Regions from separate parts of the Paraburkholderia sp. D1E genome, predicted to be linked through region 2. Evidence: riboswitches for the same ligand, from Rfam matches in the RefSeq annotation. Region 2 holds a riboswitch; the other holds the start of a gene.
The links. Region 2 has a riboswitch for glycine ahead of gcvT (glycine cleavage system aminomethyltransferase GcvT). Riboswitches for the same ligand answer to the same signal wherever they lie in the genome.
Positions count from the first base shown of each region.

Region 1: another riboswitch for glycine. It lies ahead of ACUN0E_RS14170 (D-amino acid dehydrogenase); the one in region 2 lies ahead of gcvT (glycine cleavage system aminomethyltransferase GcvT).

Region 1 covers NZ_JBQYMB010000001.1:3,139,407-3,148,963, reverse strand. Annotated here, with positions in the region: gene ACUN0E_RS14195 (hypothetical protein) at 1-73, shown strand, start outside; gene ACUN0E_RS14190 (hypothetical protein) at 133-321, opposite strand; gene ACUN0E_RS14185 (phosphoketolase family protein) at 698-3,091, shown strand; gene ACUN0E_RS14180 (acetate/propionate family kinase) at 3,104-4,267, shown strand; gene ACUN0E_RS14175 (BON domain-containing protein) at 4,270-4,530, opposite strand; gene ACUN0E_RS14170 (D-amino acid dehydrogenase) at 5,061-6,272, opposite strand; glycine riboswitch at 6,447-6,540, opposite strand; gene ACUN0E_RS14165 (LysR family transcriptional regulator) at 6,764-7,723, opposite strand; gene ACUN0E_RS14160 (MFS transporter) at 7,904-9,250, shown strand; gene ACUN0E_RS14155 (M20 aminoacylase family protein) at 9,341-9,557, shown strand, end outside.
Region 2 covers NZ_JBQYMB010000001.1:9,363,180-9,372,736, reverse strand. Annotated here, with positions in the region: gene ACUN0E_RS42035 (oxidoreductase) at 48-1,097, shown strand; gene ACUN0E_RS42030 (hypothetical protein) at 1,293-1,646, shown strand; glycine riboswitch at 1,799-1,899, shown strand; glycine riboswitch at 1,934-2,105, shown strand; gene gcvT (glycine cleavage system aminomethyltransferase GcvT) at 2,187-3,305, shown strand; gene gcvH (glycine cleavage system protein GcvH) at 3,369-3,749, shown strand; gene gcvP (aminomethyl-transferring glycine dehydrogenase) at 3,845-6,781, shown strand; gene ACUN0E_RS42010 (alginate lyase family protein) at 6,898-8,028, shown strand; gene ACUN0E_RS42005 (L-serine ammonia-lyase) at 8,057-9,445, shown strand; gene ACUN0E_RS42000 (thiamine pyrophosphate-binding protein) at 9,521-9,557, shown strand, end outside.

The DNA of each region.
Region 1 (9,557 bases), 6.2 Mb from region 2:
CGCTTCGATGTACCTGCGTCAGCTTCGTCTCATACACCGCCCGGATCGCCGCTGGACAGGCAAGAAACGTTGATTCGTCCTACATCCCCGAAAAAAGGAGGCCCTATGTCACCTGTACCTACCCAAAAACGCTCACCATCGCCGTTGCGCCCAGCCGATTCGCCAGGCGCCGTGCGTGACCGCCGCGCTGAACTTGGCCGCGCCGATGAAGCGCGCGCCGAGCAGCGTGAACAGGATGATGCGCGCAACGACCCCAATGCCAGCAAATGGCGCTACCGTCCGCCACAGCGCGAGGAGAAAGAGCAGGAGTAACGCTTTCAACTGAACACCAGCGAATGAACAGACGAACGGGCGCTAGCCAACGTTCGGGCCGGCAATCGGATCGGCCACTCCATTGTCCATGCACGATCCACGCTTCCCACGCGTGCACGAAAGCGACGCACGTACGTCGCAAGATCAAGGTTCGAACGATCCGTCGAACCATGACGTATGCTTCCTGTCAGACCCCTGACGATTCCCGGCCCGATTCCCGAAAGCCCTGAGCAACGGAGCTTTGCCGGAATGCTTGCGTCATGTTGCGTTATGTCATGCGCATGACATAACGGCCGGCATGGCTGGCTTCTCCGCCAGCCACGTCACGAACAATCGCTGCAGCACCCGCTAACCTGCCTGACAGTCCTTTCCAAGGAGTGACGCCATGGCCGAAGCAACCACCCGTCCGACCCCGCCGAAAACCCTAGAACCCGAAACGTTGCGCAAAATGGACCGCTACTGGCGCGCCTGCAACTACCTTTCGGCCGGCATGATCTATCTGCGCGACAATCCGCTGCTGCGCGAAGCGCTCAAACCCGAACACATCAAGAACCGCCTGCTGGGCCATTGGGGCTCGGACCCAGGGCAAAGTTTCCTGCTGGTGCATCTGAACCGGCTGATCAAAAAGCTCGATCTGGACGTGATCTATATCGCCGGCCCGGGCCATGGCGCGCCTGCTACGCTGGCCCACTGCTACCTCGAAGGCCACTACTCGGAAATCTATCCCGACCGCAGCGAAGACGAAGCCGGCATGCGGCGCTTTTTCCGGCAGTTCTCGTTTCCCGGCGGCATCGGTTCGCATTGCACGCCTGAAACGCCCGGCTCGATTCACGAAGGCGGCGAACTCGGCTATAGCCTGTCGCACGGCTACGGCGCAGCGTTCGACAATCCCGATCTGATCGTCGCGGTAATGATCGGCGACGGCGAGGCGGAAACTGGCCCGCTCGCCACGTCATGGCACTCGAACAAATTCCTCAACCCGATTCGCGATGGCGCGGTGCTGCCGGTTCTGCATCTGAACGGCTACAAGATCGCCAACCCGACGATCCTCGCGCGCATTCCCCGCGAGGAACTCGACGCCTTGCTGACCGGCTACGGCCACAAGCCGTATTTCGTCGAAGGCGACGATCCTGACACCATGCACCAGCAGATGGCCGCGACGCTTGAACAATGTATCGGCGAAATCCGCGCGATCCAGCAGCATGCACGCGAGGCCAATGACGCAACGCGGCCGCGCTGGCCGATGATCGTGCTGCGTTCGCCGAAAGGCTGGACCGGCCCGAAAGAAGTCGACGGCCATCAAGTGGAAGGCTCGTGGCGCGCGCACCAGGTCCCGGTGCTCGATCCGGTCACCAATAGCAGGAGTCTGAAGCTCGTCGAGAGCTGGCTGCGCAGTTATGAACCGGAGTCGCTATTCGATGAAGCAGGGCGTCTGGTCGAAGAGCTGCGCGAACTGGCGCCCGTCGGCACGCGGCGCATCAGCGCCAATCCGCATGCGAATGGCGGCATGCTGTGTAAAACGCTCGACATGCCGGCGTTTCGCGACTACGCGGTGGCCGTAAAAAACCCCGGCGGCTCCTACACGTCGCCCACTGAGGTGCTCGGCACGTTTCTGCGCGACGTGATGCGCAAGAACATGACGAACTTCCGCGTATTCGGCCCCGACGAAACCGCCAGCAACAAGCTGACGGCCATCTACGAGGCCTCGGAGAAAACCTGGCTGGCCGAAACCATGGCAAGCGACGCCGACGGCGGCGAACTCGCCGTGGACGGCCGCGTGATGGAGATGCTGAGCGAACACACGCTTGAAGGCTGGTTCGAAGGGTACGTGCTGACCGGGCGTCATGGACTTTTCGCTACCTATGAAGCGTTCGTCCACGTGATCGATTCGATGTTCAACCAGCACGCCAAGTGGCTGGAGAAAGCAAAGCGCGATCTCGGCTGGCGGCAACCGGTGCCGTCGATCAACCTGCTGATCACGTCGCTGGTGTGGCGCCAGGATCACAACGGCTTCACGCACCAGGACCCGGGCTTTCTCGATGTTGTCACCAACAAGAGCCCCGACGTGGTGCGTATTTACCTGCCTCCAGATGCGAATTGTCTGTTGAGCGTCGCCGATCATTGCTTGCGTTCGCGCGACTACGTCAATGTGATCGTCGCCGACAAGCAGCCGCATCTGCAGTATCTCGACATGGAATCGGCCGTCACGCATTGCACCAAGGGCATTGGCATCTGGGATTGGGCGTCGACGGATCAGGGCGTCGAACCGGACGTGGTGATGGCGTGCGCGGGCGACATCGCGACAATGGAAGCGCTCGCCGCCGTGCAGATTCTGAAGGAGCGCTTTCCTGAGTTGAAAATCCGCTTCGTCAACGTGGTCGATCTGTTCCGCCTGATGCCTGAGCATGCGCATCCGCACGGCCTGTCCAGCCGCGATTTCGATTCGCTGTTCACCACCGGCAAGCCGGTGATCTTCAACTTCCACTCGTACGCGTCGCTGGTGCACAAGCTGACGTACAACCGTACCAATCACGACAATCTGCATGTGCACGGCTACCACGAGAAAGGCAACATCAACACGCCGCTCGAACTGGCGATCATCAACCAGGTCGACCGTTTCTCGCTGGCTATCGATGTGATCGATCGCGTGCCGGCGCTGCGCGGCGTTGGCGATCACGTGAAAGAGTGGCTGCGCGGGCAGATCATCGAGCATCTTGCTTATGCGCATGCCGAAGGCATCGATAAGGAAGAGATCCGCAACTGGACGTGGAAGGGTTAGGCGGAGCGTGCCATGGAGACTCATGAGAAGACCGGCGACCCGACGCAGCCCCCGACGATTCTGGTGCTGAACAGCGGGTCGTCGTCGCTGAAATTCGGGCTGTTTACGCACTCCGGCGGTGACGAAGCATTGCTGCTGGAGGGCAGCGCCGAAGGTATTGGACGGGACGACGGCAGCCTGCGCATCAAGTCGCCCGACGGCCGCGTGCTGGTGCAACAGGAGCATGTGATGCAGTCGCAGACCGACGCGTTGCAGAAGCTCTCGCGCGTACTGGCGCAACAGAAGCACGAGCGGCCTACGGCGGTGGGGCATCGCGTGGTGCATGGCGGCCCGCATTTGCGAACGCATCTGCGATTGACGCCTGAAGTCCGGCAGCGTTTGCAGGACGCCGTGCACTTCGCGCCTTTGCATATTCCCCCGGCGCTGGCGCTGATCGACGAGGCAACGAAGATTTTCAGCGATGCGCAGCAATTCGCCTGCTTCGATACCGCCTTTCACGCGACGCTACCGCCGCGCGCGGCGCAGCTTGCGTTGCCGCGCCGCTATGTGGATGCGGGAGTGATTCGTTATGGCTTTCATGGGCTGTCGTATGAATCGCTGGTGAAGCGGCTCGGCGCCGAATTGCCGCCGCGTGCGGTATTCGCTCACCTGGGTAACGGTTCGAGTTTATGTGCGTTGCAGGACGGCAAATCCGTTGATACATCGATGGGATTAACGCCGACCGGCGGCGTGCCGATGGGCACGCGCAGCGGCGACCTTGACCCGGGCGTGCTGCTGTATCTGATGCGCGTGGAGAAGCTCGATGCCAACGCGCTGGAGACGCTGTTGAATCGCCAGAGCGGCCTGGCCGGTTACGCCGATGGCGAGAGCGATATGCAGGCGCTGGAGAAGCGCGCCGCGGCAGGCGATGCGAATGCATCGCTGGCGCTGGAGGCGTTTGCTACTGCTGTGCGCAAAACGATTGGTGCTTACGCGGCTTTACTGGGCGGGATCGATTTGCTGGTGTTCACGGGTGGCATTGGCGAACACAGTGAGGAGATTCGCAGACGCGTGTGCGAGGGGCTTGCGTTTTTGGGGCTAGCGGAAGGTGATCCGGCGAGCAAGGTGAGGGCGATTCACACTGAGGAAGAAAAGCAGATTGCGAGGCATTGCAGGAGGCTATTGCAGGCGGGTTGATGCTAATTTGCCTTGATCGTGGAGTGATCGGAAACACCGGTGACACCGAACAAACGGGAGACGTCTTCGAGTGCAGCAATTCGTTGCTGTTCATGTGGAAGGATGCCGAGCAGGGTGATGCGCCCGTGTGAGACTTTGACTTGCAGGGTATTGGGGGGCACGGCGGCATCCCAGGCCAGGCGCCGTGCAGCTTCTACGGCGATCTGTTTATCGGAGAGGCGCGTGCCTGCGTTTCTGCGCGTGGTGTGGCGGGATCTGGTCATGAAGATTCCATCGAGAGGGACACCGATTAGAGAACACTAGCAGATGCAGCGGGTTTTGCCCTGGCGGCGCTTCACTCCGGATAAGCATCCAGGCAGGGCAGCCCTGCCTGGACCATCGCGAAAGCGCTGCAGATAGTTCTAAACAATGTTTTGCGATCAGGCTTCATCGAGCACCTCACCGAGTCGAAGCTGACGGCCCCCTAAACGCGCAACCGAAGCCCCATGGTTTCCGAGGCGGACCCGTCCGCGACGCACGCAGTGCGGAGTGGGAGCTGACGACTCCTTTGTCACCAGCGCCGAGTGTGCGAAGACACAGATTCCAGATGGACCACTACCGCGACTGCGCGGGGGACCCGCTTATAAGCTAGCGGTGTGAGCTGCTTTCTTTTGCCTACTTTTCTTTGCAGCAGGCAAAGAAAAGTAGGTGCCTGCCCCGCACAGGGGCGACGCTAATAAACCAATAAGAATTCAAGGAAAGGCCAACGCAGCAGGCAACCAGACGACCAAAGCGCCCCGCAGGCAACCAACCCTTATTGAACAGCCCCCGCCACAACCTGCGCAGTAGCCGCCGACAACGTCCACCCCAGATGCCCATGCCCGGTGTTATAAAAAACGCCGCGCCGTTTCCCGCGCCCCACCTTCGGCAACATACTCGGCAGCATAGGCCTCAATCCAGCCCATGGAATCACCTTCGAAGTCGACACCTCAGGAAAATACTGTCGAGTCCAGTCGACCAAAGGCGCAATGCGATCCGACCGGATATCCCGATTGAACCCATTGATCTCCGCGGTCCCCGCAACCCGGAACCGATCCACGCCAAGCCGGCTGGTGACGATCTTCGCACTGTCGTCAAGCAAACTGACCCATGGCGCGTTCTGTTGACTCACTTCATCATCGAGACAAACGGTGATCGAATAACCCTTAACCGGATAGATATTCACATGATCGCCAAGCATCGCCGCAAAATCGCGGCTCTTCACGCCGGCGCACACGACGATCCGCTCAAAGGCAAAGCGCTGTGACTCGCCCTCGAGATTAACCGTCAGGGAAAACTGTCCTTCAGCCGGCTGCTCGATCGCCGCGATCTCGGCATCGTAGTGAAACTCCACACCGTGTCGCACGCAGGCGTCCGCCAGGCCGCGGGTGAACTTGTGAATATCGCCGGTGGAATCGGAAGGTGTAAAAAAGCCGCCGTAAAACTCGCCCTTTATCGTCGGCTCGATCGCATGCAACTCACTCGCCGTTACCGGATTCCGGTCCAGTCCACCTTCGCGCAGCAACGCATTCACCTTGCTCGCCGAATCGAATTCCTTGCGCGTCTTATAGATGTGCAAAATACCGCGCCGCTCCAGATCGAAATCGATCCCTTCGCGCTCGGCAATCGAAAACAGATGCTCACGCGCAGCAATCGCGAGCCGCACCGTTTCGACGGTGTTCGCACGGTAGTGCGGAATCTGCCGTAGAAATTCACCCATCCACGAATACTTGTGCCACGTGGGCATCGGATTGAGCAGTAGCGGGGCGTCGCGCGTGAGCATCCAGCGCAAGCCTTTCAGCACGGTGGCCGCGCTGTTCCAGACTTCGGCATTGCTGGCCGACAACTGGCCGCCGTTGGCGAACGAGGTCTCCATCGCCGCATAGCGATGACGTTCGAACACCGTAACGTGGTGGCCGCGCTGCGCCAGGGCGTGAGCAGTCGTGACGCCGGTAATGCCGGCGCCGATAATGGCGATTCGTGACATGACATGATCCAGAGTAGTTGAGCATCACCGGTGTCGATTTCGTGTCGAAACCGGCGTCGATGCCCCATCTGTCCATGTACCTGAGAGTTTCTTCCCGTGAGCATACGCGCGCAATTTAGGCGGTATGCAGGGAATCCCCTTCGGTGGGCGCGCACGGCGCCGCTCTCCAGATGTTCCAGCTGCGCGGTCCTTTTGCCTGAGAGTTTCCGGGGCGGTTGCTCCGTCGGCGTCGTCACAATCCTCTGACGATCTCTCCCGCGCTGCATTGCAGAACGGCTCGACAATACCGGGCAAAAAACTTCACCGCAAGTGTTTCCTGCAATGCGACGCCCGATCGGCCCTGCCGGGAGCTGTGCACGGCACGCTGAAAAGGCCCATCCACGTAGGCGCGCCCACGCTGGGCTCACGGTCGCGCCTACGGCGCCTGGGTCCGAGGCGTCGGCATGTTCACCGTGGGGCGTTCAATTCCCGCAGCCGCCACCAGGCCATGCTCACGGACGCACCCTGGGCTCCTGCGCCCGCCGCCCCGGCGTCGCACCGGCGCGCTGGTACACCCCCGAGAACGCGGTACAGGCAGTGCGAATCATCTCGATTAGCGTTGCAGCGACGGTGGTGGTCAGATCGATATCCCGGCAGATCAAGCCGATCGTCATGTCCGGCAGCGGTTCGGTCAGACCGATCTTGCGCAGCAGTCCCTTGTACGGCGCCGTATGGAACGGCAGTTCCGACCACAGGCTGATGCGGTCGGTGGTGCTGGCCATCTCCAGGTATAGCGACGTCGACGTGCAACGCAGCACGTTTTTCGGCGGCGCGATGTCCTGGCTGCCGAACAGCGTGCCGATCAGGCTCGTTGAATCGTCGAGCGCGTCCCAGCTAAGCCATGCCGCCTGGGCGAGCCCCTGCAGAGAATGCGTGCCGCGCAGCGGATGGCCGGTGCGCACGCCCAGCGTCGTGGCGATGGTGTAGAGCGTCTCCCAGTGGAAACGCGTGTCGGTCGGCTGACCGATGCGCGAGACCAGGCCGAAATCGATCGAGCCGTCCGCGAGGCCTTCCTGGATCTGCGGCGGACGCAATTCGAACACGTTAATGGTGACCTGCGGATAAACCCGTGAAAACTCCCGCAACGCCTCAGCAAACGGCCCGGCAGACGTCACCGGCGTGACGCCCACCGTCACGGTGCCGCGCGCGATGCCGAGCAGCGTGGAGATGTCCTCGTGTGCATGGCGCAGTTCCTGTTCGATCGCGCGCGCGTGGCGAATCAGGCTTTGTCCGTACGGCGTGAGTTGCGTGCCCTTGGCTGAGCGCACGAACATCGGCGCGCCGAGTTCCGCCTCCAGATCGGACAGCGCCTTGCTCACGGCCGGCTGCGTGACGTGCAGCGCACGCGACGCCTCGTGGATGCTGCCGTTCTCCGCGACGGCGATCAATGAGCGCAATTGGTGAAGTTTCATCGTCGAATCCACTCGAAGGGTGCCTCGGCTGTATGCCGCCGCAGCCTCCAGTGTGGGGATAAATAAAAGTGATAGCTATAAAAACAAACGATTTGCGCTCGGAAATTGACGACCGCACTGTTCGGTTGACGTCGGCCGCAAGGCGACGCAGCCCCTTCCACCGGAGTCATCGGAATCGTCATGGCAAATCTGCACACCTCGCTGCAACCCGCGTCAGTCGACGCGGTGTCTCAGGGGCCGGTTCAGGGGCTCGCTCCGTTGTCGGATCAGTCGTCCGCTCAGCCACGCGCCTCGAAGTTCGCGCTGATCGCCGCGACCACGCTGGGCAACGGGCTGGAGATGTTCGACTTCACGATCTACAGCTTCTTCGCGGTCCTGATCGGCAAGCTGTTTTTTCCGTCGCATACGGCTTTCGGCTCGCTGCTGATGGCGGTCGCCACCTTCGGCATTGGTTTCGTGATGCGGCCGCTGGGCGGCATCCTGATCGGTAACTACGCGGACCGGGCCGGTCGTAAAGCGGCGATGACGCTGACCATCGCGCTGATGGCGCTCGGCACGGCAATCATCGGCCTTGCGCCCACTTATGCGCAGATCGGCCTGTTCGCACCGCTCCTGATCGTGCTCGGCCGATTGCTGCAAGGCTTCTCGGCAGGCGGCGAGATCGGCGCGTCGACCACGTTGCTGATGGAGTCGGGCGTGCGGTCCACACGCGGTTTTCTGGTTGGCTGGCAACTGGCGAGCCAGGGTGCGGCGGCGCTGGTCGGCGCGCTGAGCGGTTTTCTGCTGTCGCATTTCCTCGCGCCTGCCGATCTGGAAAGCTGGGGCTGGCGCATTCCGTTCCTTTGCGGTTTGCTGATCGGCCCGGTCGGGATGTATATCCGCCGCGCGCTGGATGAAACGCACCATGCCACGGCGCGTGAAAGCAGCGCGTTTCGTGAGGTGATGGCGCGTCATCTGCGGCAAGTGTGCGTCGGTGTTCTCATGATGGTCGGCGGCACGGCATCGATGTACATCGTCGTGTTCTATATGCCGACCTATCTGATCCGCGTGCTGCATATGCCGCCGGGCACCGCGTTTCTATCGGGTTGCGTGGCGGGCGCGGTCTTGCTGATTGGTTCGCCGCTCGCAGGTCTGCTGTCGGATCGCCTGCCGCGTCGCAAGCCGCTGGTCGTCGGCGCCACACTGCTCGGCGCCGTGTTGATCTATCCGGCGTTCTGGCTGCTCAACCACACCGCGCAACTCGGCGTCGCGCTGACGGTGATCGCCGCGCTGGTTAGCTGTCTCGCGGCCGCTTCCAGCTCGGTTTTTCTCATTCTCATGGAAGGCTTTCCGAAACATGTGCGGGCCACGGGTTTTTCGATGGTGTACAGCATCGGCGTGTCGGTATTCGGCGGATTCGCGCAATTCATCGTGACGTGGCTCATCAGCACGACCGGCAATCCCATGTCGCCGGCCTGGTACATGGTCGCGTGCAGCGCGGTGTCGCTCGGCGCACTGGCGGCGTTGAAAGAGCGCCGCGCCGACTGAGCGCACCGGCCAGAGATTTCAATTAAATGCAGCGCAGCCCATCATCAGAGACGGCTGGCAGGACCACCAGAACTAACAGGAGAACATCGCATGCTTGAAGCACAAATCGTTGAAGCGGAACTGCAATCGGCCAAACTGATCAAGGACGTGGTCGCCGACGAACAGACCTTTGTCGATCTGCGCCGCCAGATTCACGCGCATCCGGAAACAGGCTTCGACGTCGTCAATACAGCGGAACTGGTGGCCGGCTTGCTGAAAGAGTGGGGCTACGACGTGCATACCGGCATCGGCGGCACGGGTGTGGTCG
Region 2 (9,557 bases):
GTCGCCGCGGTGGCAAAGCGGCGCGCCGTTTTTGCAGGAAGACACGCATGTCCGCATCGCTGAAGATTGGATTGATGGGTTACGGTTTTGCTGGTGCGACCTTTCATGCGCCGGTGATCGAGCACTGCGGGCGAGCCAGCATCGCAGCCATCGCGACGAGCCAGCCCGAGCACGCGCTGGCCGATTACCCGCACGCAAAGGTGGTGGCCGATCTCGACGCCCTGCTGGCGCTCGACGAAATCGACTGCGTCGTCATCGCGACGCCCAACGACACGCACTTCGACCTGGCGCGCCGCGCGCTGGAAGCGGGCAAGCACGTGGTGGTCGACAAACCGGTCACGCTCACCGCCGCCGACGCCCACACGCTCGCCAACATTGCACTGGCTCGCAGCAAGCGGTTCGTCCCCTTTCACAACCGCCGCTGGGACGGTGATTTTCTGACCGTGCGGGACCTGCTCGCCGGCAGAGAGTTGGGGCGCGTCACGCAATACGAATCGCATTTCGACCGTTTCCGGCCGGAGGTTCGGCAGCGTTGGCGCGAGGAGGCTTCGCGCGGTGGCGGTTTGCTATTCGACCTTGGACCGCACCTGATCGATCAGGCATTGGCGTTGTTCGGCGAACCGCAGACCGTGTCCGCGACCGTTCGGACGCATCGCGACCAGGCCAGCGCGCCGGACTACGTGCACATTCAACTGGGGTACGGTGAGTTCGAAGTGGTGTTGCATGCAAGCGCGTTGACTGCGCTTGTCGCACCGAGGTTTGCGATCCACGGCACGCAGGGCAGCTATGTGAAACACGGGCTCGATACGCAGGAAGATCAGTTGAAAGCCGGCTTGCGGCCTGGCGATGACGGGTTCGGCGCCGGCAATGCGGCGGGGGTACTGCGTGTGATCCAAGGCGATCAGGAAGTGGAGCGGGAAGTGCCTACGCGCAACGGAGAATACGTCGGCTTTTATATTGCCTTGGCCGACGCCATTCAGAACGGCGTGAAATTTCCGGTCAGCGCTCAGGACGCGGTCGACGTGATGACGATTATCGAGCTGGCCGCCAGGAGTTCGGAAGAAGGCACCCGGCTACCGTTTGAGCGTATTCGCTAAATTTTGCCTAAGGGGCGCTTTCTCGCTATCTGGCGGCGGCACACTGGCAATGCCACCGCCCAAGGCAAAAAGCCTGACAACCCCGAAAGGAACATAACGTTACAAATAACCCCGTGTTCGCGGTCAGCGCGAATCCCCGGCAATCCGTTGCTACCCCAGTAGCACCACAAAACGACAACGACTTCCGGAGAGTCCATGCCACGTATCGTCCGCGCAGTAGCAGCATGCGCATTGCTCAGCTCCCTGGCCGCCTGCGTGGTGGCCCCCCAGCAACCCGCGCCGGCACCGCGCCCGAACCCGCAGCAGATCGCGGACCAGCGCCTGAACCAGGTTAACGGCCGTATCGACAACCTGAGCCGCCGCATCGACGTTCGCGTCAACCAAGGCTACTACCCGCCCCCACAAGGCGGCGCGCTGCATCACCGCCTCGACGTGATCCGTCAGGAAGCTCATGACATGGCGGCGCAACACGGCGGCGGCCTGTCCGGCGACGAACAGCGCGTGCTGAATCAGGAACTGGACAACGCGGCGCACGCCATCGGCGAATAAATCGGCGAACAATCGCGCCGGTTCAGGCACTGAAGCAAAGAAGCGCGGGCATCACGTCCCGCGCTTTTTTTGACATTCGCGATCCCCCAGCGGCACCCCCATGCCCCTTACGGGCCTTTATTTGACAAGCCCCCGACCCTCGCGTACATTCGCCGCACGCGTCGGGAGAGCGTGCTGGCAGCAGAAAATCGCAGGCCGCGCCGCCGAAGGGGCACACCCGCAAACTCTCAGGCAAAAGGACCGACCGCGTCGAAAAACCCGCGCCCAGGCAACATCAAGGCACCGGTTTTTCGCACTCTGGAGAGCGGCAGTAGCCATCTGCGCCGCGTACATCGAACGTACGTCGAGCAGATTCCGGCAAGCTGCCCACCGAAGGGGCGCGCGTTTCACCGTAGCGATCACGGCTTCACCATCGCACGGCGGCGCAATCTCTCAGGTATCGAGGACAGAGGGGCCATGCAACGCAATCGCTCGCAGCCAGCAGGCCGCGAGGCGTAGCGCCGCGTGGCCTTTTTTGTTTCGCGAGATGCCCGAGGCCCCATGACCGAACTCAAACACACCCCGCTCAACGCCACCCATCGTGCGTTCAACGCCCGCATGGTCGATTTTGGCGGCTGGGACATGCCCGTCAACTACGGCTCGCAGATCGACGAACACCGCGCCGTGCGCACCGACGCCGGCATGTTCGACGTCTCGCACATGTGCGTCGTCGATTTTACCGGCGAGCGCGTGCGCGCCTTCTTCGAATACGCGCTGGCGAATAACGTCGCCAAGCTGCAAACGCCGGGCCGTGCGCTCTACTCCTGTCTGCTGAACCCGAATGGCGGCGTGATCGACGATCTGATCGTCTATTACTTCGGCGAAGATCACTTCCGCGTGGTCGTCAACGCCGGCACCGCCGATAAAGATATCGCCTGGTTCGGCCAGCTCAACGCCGAAGGCAGCTTCGGCCTGACCATCACGCCGCGCCGCGATTACGCGATCGTCGCCGTGCAAGGCCCGAACGCCCGCGAAAAAGTCTGGCAAACCGTGCCGGCCGCGCGCGCCGCCACTGAAGCATTGAAGCCGTTCAATGCAGCGCGCGTCGACGACACGCCGTTCGGCGAACTCACCGTTGCCCGCACCGGCTACACCGGTGAAGACGGCTTCGAAATCATCGTTCCGGCGGATCACGTCGAAGCGCTGTGGAACGCGCTGCAAGCACAAGGCGTGCGGCCCGCCGGTCTCGGCGCGCGCGATACGCTGCGTCTCGAAGCCGGCATGAACCTGTACGGCCAGGATATGGACGACAACGTCTCGCCGCTCGACGCCGGCCTCGCCTGGACCGTCGATCTGACCTCGCCACGCGAATTCGTCGGTAAGGGCAAGCTCGAAGCCGACGGCTCGCAGGCCGCGTTCGTCGGTCTGATCCTGCTGAAGGAAAACGGCAAGGCAGCGGGCGTGCTGCGCGCTCACCAGAAAGTCGTCACGCCGCAGGGCGTTGGCGAAATCACCAGCGGCACTTTTTCACCCACGATGCAGGAATCGATCGCCTTTGCGCGCGTGCCGAAAGGCGTGCAGCCGGGCGACACCGTTCATGTCCAGATTCGTGACAAAAACGTTCCCGCAAGCGTGGTAAAACTGCCGTTCGTGCGCAACGGCAAGGTGCTCGCAGTTTAAGCAGCCGGCGCGCGCGTCTAACTTTTTAAGTCACTACCGAATCACACCGCATAGGAGCATCCGATGAGCATCCCGGCCGATCTGAAATACACCGAATCGCACGAGTGGGTCCGCACCGAAGCGGACGGCACGCTGACGGTCGGCATCACCGACCATGCGCAAGAAGCGCTCGGCGACATCGTCTTCTTCGAAGTCCAGGAACTGGGCAAGACCGTCAACGCTGGGGACACCGTCGCCGTGATCGAATCGGTGAAGGCCGCTTCCGATATCTACGCGCCGGTTTCGGGCGAAATCATCGAAGCGAATCCGGCCGTCACCGATACGCCGGATGGCGTCAACAGCGCGCCGTACGACAACTGGCTCTTCAAGATCAAGCCGGCCGCGGACGCATCGCTGGACCGCCTGATCGACGCGGACGCATATTCGAAAGCGATCGGCGCCTGATTCATCGCAAGTTGCACCATTACGTTTAAACCCGACAGGCGCGGCGCGTCCGATTCAATCGTCGAACGGACGCCCGCACCGGCAGGAACAACCTCATGAAGCTCGAACACCCGGATCGTCTGATGAACCGCACTCCTCTCTCGCTCGCCGCGCTCGAAGTGCATGACGCCTTCGCTGAACGGCACATCGGCCCGGATTCGGCCGACCAGCATGCGATGCTCGAAGCCCTCGGCTTCGCGTCGCGCGCCGCGCTGATCGACGCCGTCATTCCGAAGACGATCCGCCGCACCGAAACGCTGCCGCTCGGCCCCTTCGCCCAGCCGAAGAGCGAAGCGGAAGCGCTCGCCGCGTTGCGTGAGCTGGCGGACAAGAACCAGGTGTTCCGCTCGTACATCGGGCAGGGCTATTACAACGCGCACACCCCGGCGGTGATCCTGCGTAACGTGCTGGAAAATCCGGCGTGGTACACCGCGTACACGCCGTATCAGCCGGAAATCTCGCAGGGCCGTCTGGAAGCGCTGCTGAACTTCCAGCAGATGATCGTCGACCTCACCGGTCTGGCGATCTCGAACGCATCGCTGCTCGACGAAGCCACCGCCGCCGCCGAAGCGATGACGCTGCTGCAACGCGTCGGTAAACCGAAATCGAACGTGTTTTACGTCGCCGACGACGTGCTGCCGCAAACCATCGAAGTGGTGAAGACACGCGCCACGCCGGTCGGCATCGAAGTTAAAGTAGGCCCGGCTGCGGACGCCGCGACCGCGAATGCGTTCGGCGTGCTGCTGCAATACCCGGGCGTGAACGGCGATGTGCGCGACTACCGCGCACTTGCCGATGCGATCCACGCAGCGGGCGGCCACGTGGTGGTCGCCGCCGACCTGCTCGCGCTGACCGTGCTCACGCCGCCGGGCGAATGGGGCGCGGACGTGGCCGTCGGCAATACGCAGCGTTTCGGCGTGCCGGTTGGTTTCGGCGGCCCGCACGCGGCTTACCTCGCCGTGCGCGACGAATTCAAGCGTCAGATGCCGGGCCGTCTCGTCGGCGTCACCGTCGACGCGCAAGGCAATCCGGCGCTGCGTCTCGCGCTGCAAACACGTGAGCAACATATCCGCCGCGAGAAGGCGACCTCGAACGTGTGCACCGCGCAAGCGCTGCTCGCGATCATGGCCAGCATGTACGCGGTCTATCACGGCCCACACGGCCTGAAGACGATCGCGCTGCGTGTGAACCGCATCGCGGCGTTGCTGGCTGAAGGCGCGAAGCAACTCGGCTATACGCTCGTCAACGAAACCTTCTTCGATACGCTCACTTTCGAAGCCGGCGCGCGCACACAAGCGCTGCATGACGCCGCGAAGGCGAAGCGCATCAACCTGCGCCGTGTCAGCGACACGCAAGTCGGCCTGTCGATCGACGAAACCACGACGCGCCGTGACCTCGCCGATCTGCTCGCCCTCTTCGCAGAAGCAGCAGGCGCCAAAGACGTGCCGCAAGTCGACGCACTCGACGCAGCCCTTGCCGCGTCGAACACCGCGTCGGTACCCGCCGCGCTTGAACGCACCAGCGCGTACCTCACGCACCACGTGTTCAATCGTCACCATTCTGAAACGGAAATGCTGCGCTATCTGCGCAGCCTGTCCGACAAGGACCTCGCGCTCGATCGCTCGATGATCCCGCTCGGCTCGTGCACGATGAAGCTGAACGCGACGTCGGAAATGTTGCCGGTCACGTGGCCCGAATTCGGCCAGATCCATCCGTTCGCGCCGGCTGAGCAAACCCTCGGCTACCGCGAAATGATCGATCAGCTCGAAGAGATGCTGGTCGCGGCAACTGGCTATGCAGCGGTATCGCTGCAACCGAACGCCGGCTCGCAGGGCGAGTACGCCGGTCTGTTGATCATCCACGCTTACCACGCGTCGCGCGGCGAAGCACATCGCAACGTCTGCCTGATCCCCGCTTCGGCGCACGGCACGAACCCGGCGTCGGCGCAAATGGCCGGCATGCAGGTGGTCGTCGTGGCTTGCGACACGCAAGGCAACGTCGATATCGAAGACCTGAAGAAGAAGGCGGATCAGCACGCCGACAAGCTCGCGGCAATCATGATCACGTACCCGTCCACGCACGGCGTGTTCGAGGCGAACGTCCGCGAAATCTGCGAGATCGTGCATGCGCACGGCGGTCAGGTCTACGTGGACGGCGCGAACATGAACGCAATGGTCGGCCTGTGCGCGCCGGGCCAGTTCGGCGGCGATGTCTCGCACCTGAACCTGCACAAGACCTTCTGTATTCCGCACGGCGGCGGCGGACCGGGCGTCGGTCCGGTCGCAGTCGGCGCGCATCTCGCGCAATTCCTGCCAAATCAGATTTCGTCGGGCTATGAGCGCGCGCCGAACGGTATCGGCGCCGTGTCGGGCGCACCGTACGGTTCCGCGTCGATCCTGCCGATTTCGTGGATGTACATCGCGATGATGGGCGCGAAGAACCTCACGGCTGCCACCGAAACCGCGATCCTCAACGCGAACTACGTCGCGAACAAACTCGCGCCGCATTATCCGGTGCTGTACTCGGGCCCGGGCGGACTGGTTGCGCACGAATGCATTCTCGACCTGCGCCCGATCAAGGAAACCAGTGGCATTACTGTCGACGACGTCGCCAAGCGCCTCGCCGACTACGGCTTCCACGCACCGACCATGAGCTTCCCGGTGCCGGGCACGCTGATGGTCGAGCCGACCGAATCGGAGTCGAAGGAAGAACTCGACCGCTTCATCGAAGCGATGATCGCGATCCGCGAGGAAATTCGCGCTGTGGAAGAAGGTCGCTCGGACCGCGAAGACAATCCGCTGAAACACGCACCGCATACGGCAGCGGTAGTCATCGCGAACGACTGGAAGCATGCGTATGCGCGCGAAACCGCCGCGTATCCGCTGCCCACGCTGATCGCGAAGAAGTACTGGCCGCCGGTCGGCCGAGCGGACAATGTGTACGGCGACCGCAATCTGTTCTGCTCCTGCGTGCCGATAGCCGATTACGAGTAAGCATGGCCTTGACCGCGCATCGCCTGAAGGTTGTAAGCAGGCGTTGCGCGGTTCTGTCGCTTGTGTCCGCAAACGGCTAACATCACACACCGAATCAGCCTAACGAGGAGTTTCGCATGGCGCGAAAGGTGCGATTGATGCAAAGCCGGACCGGAGCAAGGCGAGTCCAGACGTGGCAGCAGACTTGCACACTGTTGTTAGCAGGCGCAGCCGTGCTGCTGCCGCTGCGGCAGGCGCACGCCGCAATGAATTTTTGTGCAGCGCCCGCGCTGCAAACCAGCGAGCGCACGAATGCCGATCCAGGGGTCAAAGCACTGGTGAGCAATGTGCAGGCACATCTGAACGACCCGCCGCATGCGCTGGCGAAACTGCATACCGAAGGCACGCTGCCGCACGAAGGCATTTACGATCAAAGCGTCGAGGCGGAGAAGGATCTCGATCTGCTGCGTGACGCCGCGCTCGCATGGCGCGCAACGAGCGACGACCGTTATCTGAAGCTGGTCGACCGCTTGCTGTATGCGTGGGTCACGACTTATCAACCCAGTTTCAATCCGATCGACGAAACCCATTTCGAAGGCCTCATCCTCGCCTACGACATGACCGCGAGCGCGTTACCGGTGAAGACACGCAATGCATCGATGGCGTTCCTGACGAAGCTCGCGAACGGCTACATCGGGCAGATCGATGCACAGCCGCGCCCGCTCAAGGGCACGTTTAAGAACAACTGGCAAAGCCACCGGATCAAACTGATCTCGATGGCCGCGTTCACGCTAGATAACCGCAAGATGATCAATGCGGCGCAGCGCCTGTTCGACGAGCATATCGGCGACAACATCGCGCCGGACGGCTCGACATTCGACTTCGGCGAACGCGACGCGCTGCACTACGTCACCTACGACCTGCAGCCGCTCGTGATCGCTGCGCTCGCCGCGCGCCGCCACAACCGCAACTGGTTGCCGGAGAAGGGGACGAACGGCGCCTCGCTGGCAGTCGCACTGAACTGGCTCACGCCGTACGCGGACGGCAGCAAGACGCATGAAGAATTCGTGCATTCGAACGTTCCGTTCGATGCCAGACGTCGCGAGGCCGGTTTGCCTGGCTATTCGGGTCAATGGGACCCGAAAAACGCGACGGAACTGTTTCACCTGGCGGCGCGTCTCGACGGACGCTATACGCCGATCGCGCTGCAGCTCGCACCGACGCCACCCGCGTGGCTCGCCGTGTGTTTGCCGCTGCCGGCGCGCTAAACTAACTTTTATCAGCAGGGAGCAGTAAATGGCAGTCAGCGTGTTCGATCTCTTCAAAATCGGCATTGGTCCGTCCAGTTCGCATACGGTTGGGCCGATGCGCGCGGCACTGATGTTCGCGCAAGGGCTCGACCGCGACGGGCTGCTTAAGGCGACGGCGTCGGTGAAAGTGGATCTGTACGGTTCGCTCGGCGCGACCGGCAAGGGGCACGGCACCGATCGCGGCGTGATGCTCGGTTTGATGGGCGATGCGCCCGACACGGTCGATCCCGACACGATCGTGCAACGGCTTGAAGCAGTTAAGGCGTCGCGCAAGCTCGCCTTGCTCGGCACGCACGACGTACCGGTCGTCCAGAAAGATCACATTTCGTTTTATCGCCAGGCGCTGTCCGAGCATCCGAACGGCCTGATACTGCGTGCGTTCGATGCGCAGGGCGAGACGCTGCGCGAGTCGACGTATCTGTCGGTGGGCGGCGGTTTTGTGGTGACGGCGGGCGCGCCGAACACGAAGGTGCTAAGCGCCGTCGAACAATTGCCGCATTCGTTTCGCAGCGGCAACGAATTGCTCGAACTGTGCGATTCGACCGGCAAGAGCATCGCGCAACTGATGTGGGAAAACGAACGCGTCTGGCGTACGGAAGAGGAGATACGTTCCGGCTTGCTGAAGATCTGGAACGTGATGCAGTCCTGCGTGTCACGCGGTTGCGGCATCAACAATCCGGGTGCAGACGGTAACTTGCCCGGCCCGTTCCAGGTGAAGCGCCGTGCGCCGCAGTTGTACCGCGCGTTGTCGGGTAATCCTGAGCTGGCGCTACGCGATCCGTTGTCGATGGTCGACTGGATCAATCTCTACGCCATTGCCGTGAATGAAGAAAACGCCGCGGGCGGGCGCGTGGTCACCGCGCCGACCAATGGCGCGGCCGGCATCATCCCCGCCGTGCTGCATTATTACACGCGCTTCATGCCGGGTTCGAACGAGCAAGGCGTGATCGACTTCCTGTTGACGGCAGCGGCGATCGGCATTCTGTACAAGCTGAATGCGTCGATTTCAGGCGCGGAAGTGGGGTGCCAGGGCGAAGTCGGCGTGGCCTGTTCGATGGCCGCGGCCGCGCTCGCGGCGGTGATGGGCGGCACGCCTGCTCAAGTCGAGAACGCTGCTGAGATCGGCATGGAACATAACCTCGGGCTGACATGCGATCCGGTCGGCGGGATGGTGCAGATTCCGTGTATCGAACGCAACGCGATGGGCTCGGTAAAAGCCGTGAATGCCGCGCGAATGGCCCTACGCGGTGACGGCACCCACTACGTGTCGCTGGACTCTGTAATCAAGACGATGATGCAGACCGGCGCGGATATGAAGACGAAGTACAAGGAAACGTCGCGCGGTGGACTAGCGGTGAATATTGTGGAATGTTGAGAAACGCAAACCCGATGCGGCAACGACTCAACTGTACCGGTCGTACCCATCGCAACGCATGGAGGCTTCATCGCAATGCCGCTCGCTTCTGAATCTTCTCCCGCCGCCCAAA